4 regions of the Enterobacter sp. H2G27 genome follow, and region 3 is predicted to be linked to each of the others. Evidence: predicted binding sites of a transcription regulator. Region 3 holds the regulator's gene; each other region holds the start of a gene.
The links. The regulator LexA, encoded in region 3, represses DNA repair genes until DNA is damaged. The targets are predictions, from matches to a motif close to TNCTGTATGTACATACAGNA.

Region 1 (2,203 bases), 4.0 Mb from region 3:
CGGGCTGTGCAGCAGCGAGCAGGACGAGGCCACCCACAGCTCACGTTTACCGACGATGTCTTTGATTTGTGCGTATTTCTCGGTCAGATCGGCGCGCCAGACGTTACGGCCATTCACCAGACCGGCGGAGAGCAGCCAGTCCGCTGGCAAACGCTTGTGCAGCTCCGTCACATCATCTTTACCGTGTACAAGGTCTACGTGCAGGCCCTGCACCGGCAGCGCGGTAATCGTGTTCAGGTTCGGCGTCACGCCTTCGAAATAGGTTGTCAGTAGCATCTTCACCTCCCCGGTGAGCGCGTCATACGCTGGTTTGAAGGCATCGAGCCATTCCTGAGGCAACTCGAGCACCAGCGCCGGTTCGTCGATTTGCACCCACTGAATACCGCGTTTGCCCAGCTCAATCAGCACCTGTTTGTAGACCGGCAGAATGTCCTTCAGCAGGCTCAGACGATCGAACTGCTCGCCTTTGACTTTCCCCAGCCACAAATAGGTCACTGGCCCCAGCAGCACGGGTTTAACCTGGTGGCCCAGCGCCAGCGCTTCGTCCACTTCATCCAGAAGCTGCGTCCAGGTCAGTCTGAACTGCTGGCCTTTGGCGAACTCCGGCACCATATAGTGATAGTTAGTGTTAAACCACTTGGTCATCTCCGCCGCTGCCGCTGGCTCACCCGTTGGCGCACGGCCACGGCCGATGCGGAACAGGGTATCGATATCTACCGATCCATCTTTGTTCTGATGACGAGCCGGCACGTTGCCAAGCAGCAGGCTGGTCGTCAGAACATGGTCGTACCAGGCGAAATCGCCCACCGGCAGCAGGTCAATGCCCGCCTGCTTCTGCTGATCCCAGTGGCGGGCGCGCAGCTCGCGTCCCACCGCCAGCAGCTCTTCACGCGTGGCGTTACCCGCCCAGTAGCTTTCTTGCGCTTTTTTCAGCTCGCGACGCAGGCCAACGCGAGGGAAACCGAGAGTGTGATTGCGGATTGTCATGGTGTACCCCTTGTGAAATTCGTTATTTAGACGTCCAGATGTTTACACTTCTATAATTGGCAGGTACTGTATATTCCTCAAGCGCAAAATGTTCATGGCGAAGTGAAGGACTTTCATGATCGAGATTAAACACCTGAAAACGCTACAAGCGTTGCGGAACTGCGGTTCGCTCGCGGCTGCTGCGGCCACGCTGCACCAGACACAGTCCGCCCTTTCTCACCAGTTCAGCGATCTGGAACAACGCCTCGGCTTCCGTCTTTTTGTGCGTAAAAGCCAGCCGCTACGCTTTACGCCGCAGGGTGAAATTCTCCTTCAGCTGGCGAATCAGGTTCTGCCACAGATCGCGAGCGCGCTGCAGGCGTGTAACGAACCGCAGCAGACCAAACTGCGTATCGCTATTGAGTGCCACAGCTGTATTCAGTGGCTGACCCCCGCGCTTGAGAACTTCCGCCAGAAGTGGCCGCAGGTGGAGATGGACTTTAAATCCGGCGTGACGTTCGACCCGCAGCCGTCGCTGCAGCAGGGCGAGCTGGATCTGGTCATGACCTCTGACATTCTGCCGCGCAGCGGCCTGCACTATTCGCCGATGTTTGATTATGAGGTGCGCCTGGTGCTGGCGCCGGACCATCCGCTGGCGGCCAAAACGCGCATCACGCCGGAAGACCTGGCGACGGAAACGCTGCTGATTTACCCGGTTCAGCGTAGTCGTCTGGATATCTGGCGTCACTTCCTGCAGCCCGCGGGCATTAGCCCGCAGCTAAAAAGCGTGGATAACACCCTGCTGCTGATTCAGATGGTGGCGGCCAGAATGGGTATCGCGGCGCTGCCGCACTGGGTGGTGGAGAGCTTTGAACGCCAGGGTCTGGTGGTGACCAAAACCCTGGGAGAAGGACTGTGGAGCCGGCTGTACGCTGCCGTGCGCGATGGCGAGCAGCGTCAGCCGATTACGGAGGCGTTTATTCGCTCAGCGCGGAACCACGCGTGCGATCATCTTCCGTTTGTGCGGAGCGCGGAGCGACCCATCGGCGATGGACCCACAGCGAAGCCAGGATCACCGCTCCCCCAATAAGGAAGCTCGGCCAGTGCGGCTGTTGCTGCCAGATAGCGAGGTTGACCAGCAGCCCTGCCGGGACATGCACGTTGTTCATGATCCCCAGCGTACCGGCGTCGACCTGAGTCGCGCCGTAGTTCCACATGAAGTACCCCAACCCGGAAG
Region 2 (2,203 bases), 1.3 Mb from region 3:
CCGCTTCATGCAGCCCCTCGATAGCCCCTTCCAGCGCGAAGAGTACTTTAATACTCAGCGCTTTATTTTTTGCCCGCATCTTTAGCCAGCACGCCCTGGCACCAAGCTCCCGCAACATTTCCTCATTGGTGATGCCAGCTTCAAAGAGCAAGACTTCAAGCTGAAAGGTCAGGTTAGGCAGATCCTTTAGTCGGTTTCGTTGATGGCGCTGATAACGCTCTTTTCTTGCCGCACTGAGCGCAAACGAGGAGAGCTGAAGTAACCGCTCCCTGTCCTGCCATAATCCGTCATCAACACGATAATAGTTGAGCAGCACCGGACGGCCTCGCTTCATCAACGTCAAAAAAGAGGAGGCATTTTTTACACAGTATTTGGCACTCTCCTCACAGGCGCGAAGGTAAAGCTCGCCATCTGAGACCATGGCAAAAACAGCATCATCCACCGCAAGGGTATAGCCGCCAAACAACGCGCGGTGATGAATCTCGCCCAACGGGGAGAGGTATTCCTGAGATTTATAAATCCGTTCATAAGATATCTTTTTCATGATATTTCCCTTCAAAATCATAAAGTAACAACTAAATTTCTTACTAGCGGATCCGTTAGCAGGAAAATAGGCAACTTAACGTCGTTGAGCAAGATGATTTTTCGAGGAGCATCAAGATTGAATGAATTTTGCGAGTCGCTTTCCGAAAATGAGGTTGATCTTTGGGTATACAGGGGTTACTGTATATCCATACAGTAACTACAGGGCTGGAATGAATATGCACACTTCAGGCTATGCAAATCGCGCTACCTCTCTCTCTTCTGCTGCAGGCAATGTCTCGCAGAATTCCATCGAGCGTGTTTCCACGGGGCTTATCAGTGAAGTGGTTTATCGTGAAGACCAGCCCTTGTTAACGCAACTTCTGTTACTGCCGTTATTACAACAGCTCGGTCAGCAATCGCGCTGGCAGCTTTGGCTCACGCCTCAGCAAAAGCTGAGCCGTGAGTGGGTTCAGTCCGCCGGCCTGCCGCTGACGAAAGTCATGCAAATTAATCAACTCTCGCCTTGCGATACCGTTGAGTCGATGATCCGCGCGTTACGCACAGGGAATTACAGCGTGGTGATTGGATGGTTACCGGAAGAATTGACTGAAGAAGAACATTTCCGTCTGACTGAAGCCGCTGAAGAAGGGAATGCGATCGGGTTCATTATGCGTCCGGTTCGATCGGATTCTTACCGCAGAGGACAACTTTCTGGGCTAAAAATTCACTCAAATTTGTATCATTGAGTGAAATTAAGATTTTTCCTGGAATTTTTTTTGACCGCAAGATGGGATTTAAGTTCCCGACCTAAAAATTGCGGCAAGGCTTGTCTGGTGCGGTTCTCCTTAATTTTATTGCACAAAATTCGTTCGAAAAATGTTAAATAATCGGTATACGGAACTTTTTTTTTCATATGCCTGACGGACTTCACACTTGTAAGTTTTCAGCTACGTTGTAGACTTTACATCGCCAGGGGTGCTCGGCCTAAGCCGAAGATATCGGTAGATTTATATTTGACCACGCCCCCCGGTGAAGGATTTAACCGTGATTCTCTCTTGAGACTTTCATGGCGAATTTTGGATGATAACGAGGCGCAAAAAATGAAAAAGACAGCTATCGCGATTGCAGTGGCACTGGCTGGCTTCGCTACCGTAGCGCAGGCCGCTCCGAAAGATAATACCTGGTATGCAGGTGGTAAACTGGGCTGGTCTCAGTTCCACGACACTGGCTGGTACAACAGCAGCCTGAACAATGATGGCCCAACTCACGAGAGCCAGCTTGGTGCAGGTGCGTTCGGTGGCTATCAGGTTAACCCGTATGTTGGTTTTGAAATGGGTTACGACTGGTTAGGTCGTATGCCATACAAAGGCGACACCATCAACGGCGCTTTCAAAGCACAGGGCGTTCAACTGACCGCTAAACTGGGCTACCCAATCACTGACGATCTGGACGTGTACACCCGTCTGGGCGGCATGGTATGGCGTGCTGACTCCAGCAACAACATTTCTGGCGACAACCATGACACCGGTGTTTCCCCAGTATTCGCTGGTGGCGTTGAGTGGGCTATGACCCGTGACATCGCTACCCGTCTGGAATACCAGTGGGTTAACAACATCGGCGACGGCAACACCGTTGGTGTTCGTCCAGACAACGGCATGCTGAGCGTAGGTGTTTCCTA
Region 3 (2,203 bases):
GATAACAGAAAGCGCGCAAAATTTCTGTTGTTACCCGTCATACTTCAGGCTGTAGCGAAACGCGCTACGGCTCCTGTTACTGACGCTCTTTTTTAAAAAAGGTTCTTTTAATGGCCAATAATACCACTGGGTTAACACGTATCATCAAAGCCGCCGGCTATTCATGGAAAGGTTTCCGTGCCGCATGGGCCAACGAGGCCGCGTTTCGCCAGGAGGGCGTCGCCGCTATCATCGCGGTGATCGTCGCCTGTTTCCTTGATGTTGATGCTATTACCCGCGTACTTCTTATCGGTTCCGTACTTCTGGTGATGATAGTGGAAATTCTTAATAGCGCTATTGAGGCCGTTGTGGATCGCATCGGTTCCGATTTCCATGAGCTTTCTGGCCGCGCAAAAGACATGGGATCTGCTGCCGTATTACTGGCGATTATCACTGCCGTTATCACCTGGGTCACGCTGCTTTGGTCACATTTCCGATGAGCCTCGAGGAATAATTAAGTCCCTGGTTTTTTGTGCAGTTTTTGGTTCCAAAATCGCCTTTGACTGTATATACTCACAGCATAACTGTATATACACCCAGGGGGCGGAATGAAAGCGTTAACGACCAGGCAGCAAGAGGTGTTTGATCTCATCCGGGATCATATCGGCCAGACGGGTATGCCACCTACGCGTGCGGAAATCGCGCAGCGTCTGGGTTTCCGTTCTCCGAATGCTGCCGAAGAACACCTGAAAGCGCTGGCGCGTAAAGGCGTGATTGAGATTGTATCAGGCGCGTCACGCGGTATCCGACTGCTGGTAGAAGAAGAGACGGGCATTCCGCTGGTAGGTCGTGTTGCTGCCGGTGAGCCTTTACTGGCACAGCAGCATATTGAAGGTCATTACCAGGTCGATCCAGCCATGTTCAAGCCGAGCGCTGATTTTCTGCTGCGCGTTAGCGGCATGTCGATGAAAGACATCGGTATTCTTGACGGCGATCTGCTTGCGGTACATAAAACGCAGGATGTGCGTAACGGCCAGGTGGTTGTCGCGCGCATTGACGATGAAGTCACCGTCAAACGTCTGAAAAAACAGGGTAACACCGTTCAGTTGCTGCCTGAAAACAACGAGTTCACCCCAATTGTGGTCGATCTCCGCGAACAGAACTTCTCTATCGAAGGTCTGGCAGTAGGCGTGATTCGTAACGGTGAATGGCTGTAATCTCTTCCTGACAGGCTACGCTTCCGCTGTAGCCTGTTCATCTACCTTTCCCGGTATTTCGCATGTCACTACTGACGGCATCAGATAAGGCATTGTGGCGTCTTGCCCTGCCGATGATTTTCTCCAATATTACCGTGCCTTTACTGGGACTGGTTGATACTGCCGTTATAGGCCATCTTGATTCACCGGTTTATCTTGGCGGCGTGGCGATTGGCGCGACGGCAACCAGCTTCCTGTTTATGCTGTTGCTCTTTTTACGCATGAGCACCACCGGTCTTACCGCACAGGCTTATGGTGCGAAAGATCCGCTGCGTCTGGCGCGTGCGCTGGTGCAGCCGCTGATACTCGCGCTTGGCGCGGGTGCATTAATCGTTGTATTGCGGACACCCCTGATCGATCTTGCGCTTCATATCGTTGGCGGCAGCGAGGCGGTACTGGATCAGGCGCGACGTTTCCTTGAAATCCGCTGGCTCAGCGCGCCAGCGTCGCTGGCTAACCTGGTTCTGCTGGGGTGGTTACTGGGCGTTCAGTATGCCCGGGCGCCAGTGATTTTGCTGGTGGTGGGCAACCTTCTCAACATTGTGCTGGATATCTGGCTGGTGATGGGCCTGCATATGAACGTGCGGGGCGCGGCGCTGGCGACGGCGATTGCCGAATACGGAACCTTTATCATTGGCTTGTGGATGGTCTGGCGCGTGCTGTCGATGCGCGGGATCTCTCTGGCGCTGCTCAAAACCGCATGGCGCGGCAATATCCGTAAGCTGCTGGCCCTCAACCGTGACATCATGCTGCGCTCGCTGCTTCTTCAGCTCTGCTTCGGCGCGCTGACGGTTTTCGGGGCTCGACTGGGGCCAGAAATCGTGGCGGTCAACGCGATATTGATGACGCTTCTGACCTTTACCGCCTATGCGCTGGACGGTTTTGCCTACGCGGTTGAAGCGCATTCCGGGCAAGCATACGGTGCGCGAAAAAGCGGGCAGCTTCGGGATGTCTGGCGGGCAGCCTGC
Region 4 (2,203 bases), on a different contig from region 3:
ATGCCGGCAGTACTGGTGCTCTTTACGCAGCTTTTCAGAGGCCCGCTCTGCGTACTGACAGACAGCCTGGCGGAGCGAATCGTATTCAGTGACCTTCTCACCAAAGCTGCGGCTGCAGACTATCTGCTGCTTTGTTGGCGGTGCTTCCTCAAGCGACATGCAGCTTTCCCCGTTCAGTTCCCGCACCGTTCGCTCGAGAACCACGGTGAAATTTTTGCGGATAAAGGCCGGGTTCGTCAGGGCCAGATCGAGCGCGGTTTTGATGCCGAGAACATTGAGCTTGCGTGCAATACGGTTTGCCACGCCCCAGATCTCTTCGACCGGCTGCAGTGAAAGCAGTTTCCGCGTTCGCTGAGGATTACCCCGGGTCAGGGCGAGCACACCACGAAACTGTTTCCACTCCTTTGAGGCCCACTGTGCTGATTTTGCCAGCGTTTTCGTCGGACCGATGCCCACGCCGATGGTCAGACGGGTACAGTCATACACGTGCTGGCGCAGCTGCCGGCCGAAGTCCTCCAGGTCCATGCAATGCTCCACTCCAGCCAGGTCAACAAAGAGCTCGTCAATTGAGTAAAATTCTACTCTGGGCGCCAGCTCCTCCAGGCAGCTCATCACGCGCGCCGACATCGAGGCATAAAGTTCATAGTTGCTTGAGAACGCGTATATTTTTTCCGGGTACCTTTCGTTTTTCATCTGAAACCACGGCGTGCCCATTATGATCCAGGGCTTTGCCTCGGCACTTCTTGCGATTACGCAGCCATCGTTGTTACTGAGCACTACTACCGGTTTTCCTTTCAAATCCGGGCGGAAAACACGTTCACAGCTCGCATAAAAGCTGTTCACATCGGCCAGGGCAAACATCAGTACATCTCCCTCGGGCGGTGGATGATGTGCGTGACGACGCCAAAGATATCCAGATCGTCCGGGTCGGGATAAATCGGCGACCACGAGGCGTTCATGGGCTGCAGCGTCAGTCGTGGCGTCAGCAGAAGCCGTTTAACCGTAAACTCCCCTTGTACGCTGGCCACAACGATATCACCGTGCTGAGGCTTCTCTGCACTGTCCACAACCAGCAGATCGCCGTTGTAAAGGCTGCCGTCGGACATACTGTCACCGCTGGCACGCAGGTAGTAAGTCGCGCTCGGATGACGTATGCAGTAATCATGGAGATCCAGGTCGGACTCGACATAGTCAGCTGCAGGGCTGGGAAAACCGCAGCTGGCCAGGTCTGCAAACAACGGATGGGCCTGTGGCGGGAGTTCTTTCCCGGTGCTGAAAAGCTGCAGTTTCATCTTTCCTCCTTACGGCTAAATATACTGGTTATACATACAGTATATTTAACAGCGTGAGGATAATCCAGATCACCTGCTCAATGTGCTGTGTAAGTAACCTAAGCTACTCAAAATGTTCTTAAATATCATTTTGATTATTTTATATTGCTCATAATGAGAAATAAGGCTTTTGTTTTTCCATTTTGCTCTTATAATGTGTATCAAATTGAGTTTAATTGACGGAGCATAATGATGAATATTTACTGCGATGATGGTTCAACTAATGTTAAGCTGGCATGGTTTGAAGGAAACGAGCTGCAGTCCCGGGTTTCTGCTAACTCCTTCCGGCATGGCTGGAAAGTGGCGGAGTTCAGTGCTGCAACGTTCAACTATCAGGTGGGCACGCTGAAATACACCTGGGACAGCGTCAGCCGGGATGCCATCCCGACAACAAACGTGGAGTATCAGTACGGTGATCTCAACCTGCTGGCCGTGCATCATGCGCTGCTGAACAGCGGGCTTGAGCCGCAGCCGGTGAGCCTGACCGTGACGCTGCCCCTGAGCGAGTATTATGACGGGGACTGCCAGCGGAACGAGGAGAACATCCGACGTAAACGGGAAAACCTGATGCGTGAGCTGGTTCTGAATAAGGGCAGGGCATTTACCGTAACGGACGTGAAGGTGATGCCGGAATCACTGCCGGCGGCGTTCTCCCGTCTCGCGGAGCTGAAGCCCGGACCCGCAGAGACCACCCTGATTATCGATCTCGGCGGAACCACGCTCGATGCCGGCGTGATTGTCGGACAGTTTGACGATATCAGTGCGGTACACGGCAATCCGTCTGTCGGCGTGTCGCAGGTCACCCGCGCAGCTGCAGGCGCGCTGCGGGCTGCAGACAGCGAAACCAGCGCGCTTATTGCTGACACGGTCAT

Region 1: a site for LexA is predicted at 1,052-1,071, ahead of metR (HTH-type transcriptional regulator MetR). Genes of this name have one in related genera too.
Region 2: a site for LexA is predicted at 722-741, ahead of sulA (SOS-induced cell division inhibitor SulA). Genes of this name have one in related genera too.
Region 4: a site for LexA is predicted at 1,315-1,334, ahead of umuD (translesion error-prone DNA polymerase V autoproteolytic subunit). Genes of this name have one in related genera too.

Annotation. Positions count from the first base shown of each region.
Region 1 covers NZ_JBSVSI010000001.1:4,082,887-4,085,089, forward strand. Annotated here, with positions in the region: gene metE (5-methyltetrahydropteroyltriglutamate--homocysteine S-methyltransferase) at 1-987, opposite strand, end outside; gene metR (HTH-type transcriptional regulator MetR) at 1,103-2,056, shown strand; gene ACW9E7_RS19465 (carboxylate/amino acid/amine transporter) at 1,944-2,203, opposite strand, start outside.
Region 2 covers NZ_JBSVSI010000001.1:1,333,003-1,335,205, reverse strand. Annotated here, with positions in the region: gene ACW9E7_RS06185 (TfoX/Sxy family DNA transformation protein) at 1-544, opposite strand, end outside; gene sulA (SOS-induced cell division inhibitor SulA) at 762-1,271, shown strand; gene ompA (porin OmpA) at 1,626-2,203, shown strand, end outside.
Region 3 covers NZ_JBSVSI010000001.1:76,880-79,082, forward strand. Annotated here, with positions in the region: gene ACW9E7_RS00335 (diacylglycerol kinase) at 111-479, shown strand; gene lexA (transcriptional repressor LexA) at 588-1,196, shown strand; gene dinF (MATE family efflux transporter DinF) at 1,259-2,203, shown strand, end outside.
Region 4 covers NZ_JBSVSI010000002.1:99,843-102,045, forward strand. Annotated here, with positions in the region: gene ACW9E7_RS22165 (Y-family DNA polymerase) at 1-861, opposite strand, end outside; gene umuD (translesion error-prone DNA polymerase V autoproteolytic subunit) at 861-1,292, opposite strand; gene parM (plasmid segregation protein ParM domain-containing protein) at 1,524-2,203, shown strand, end outside.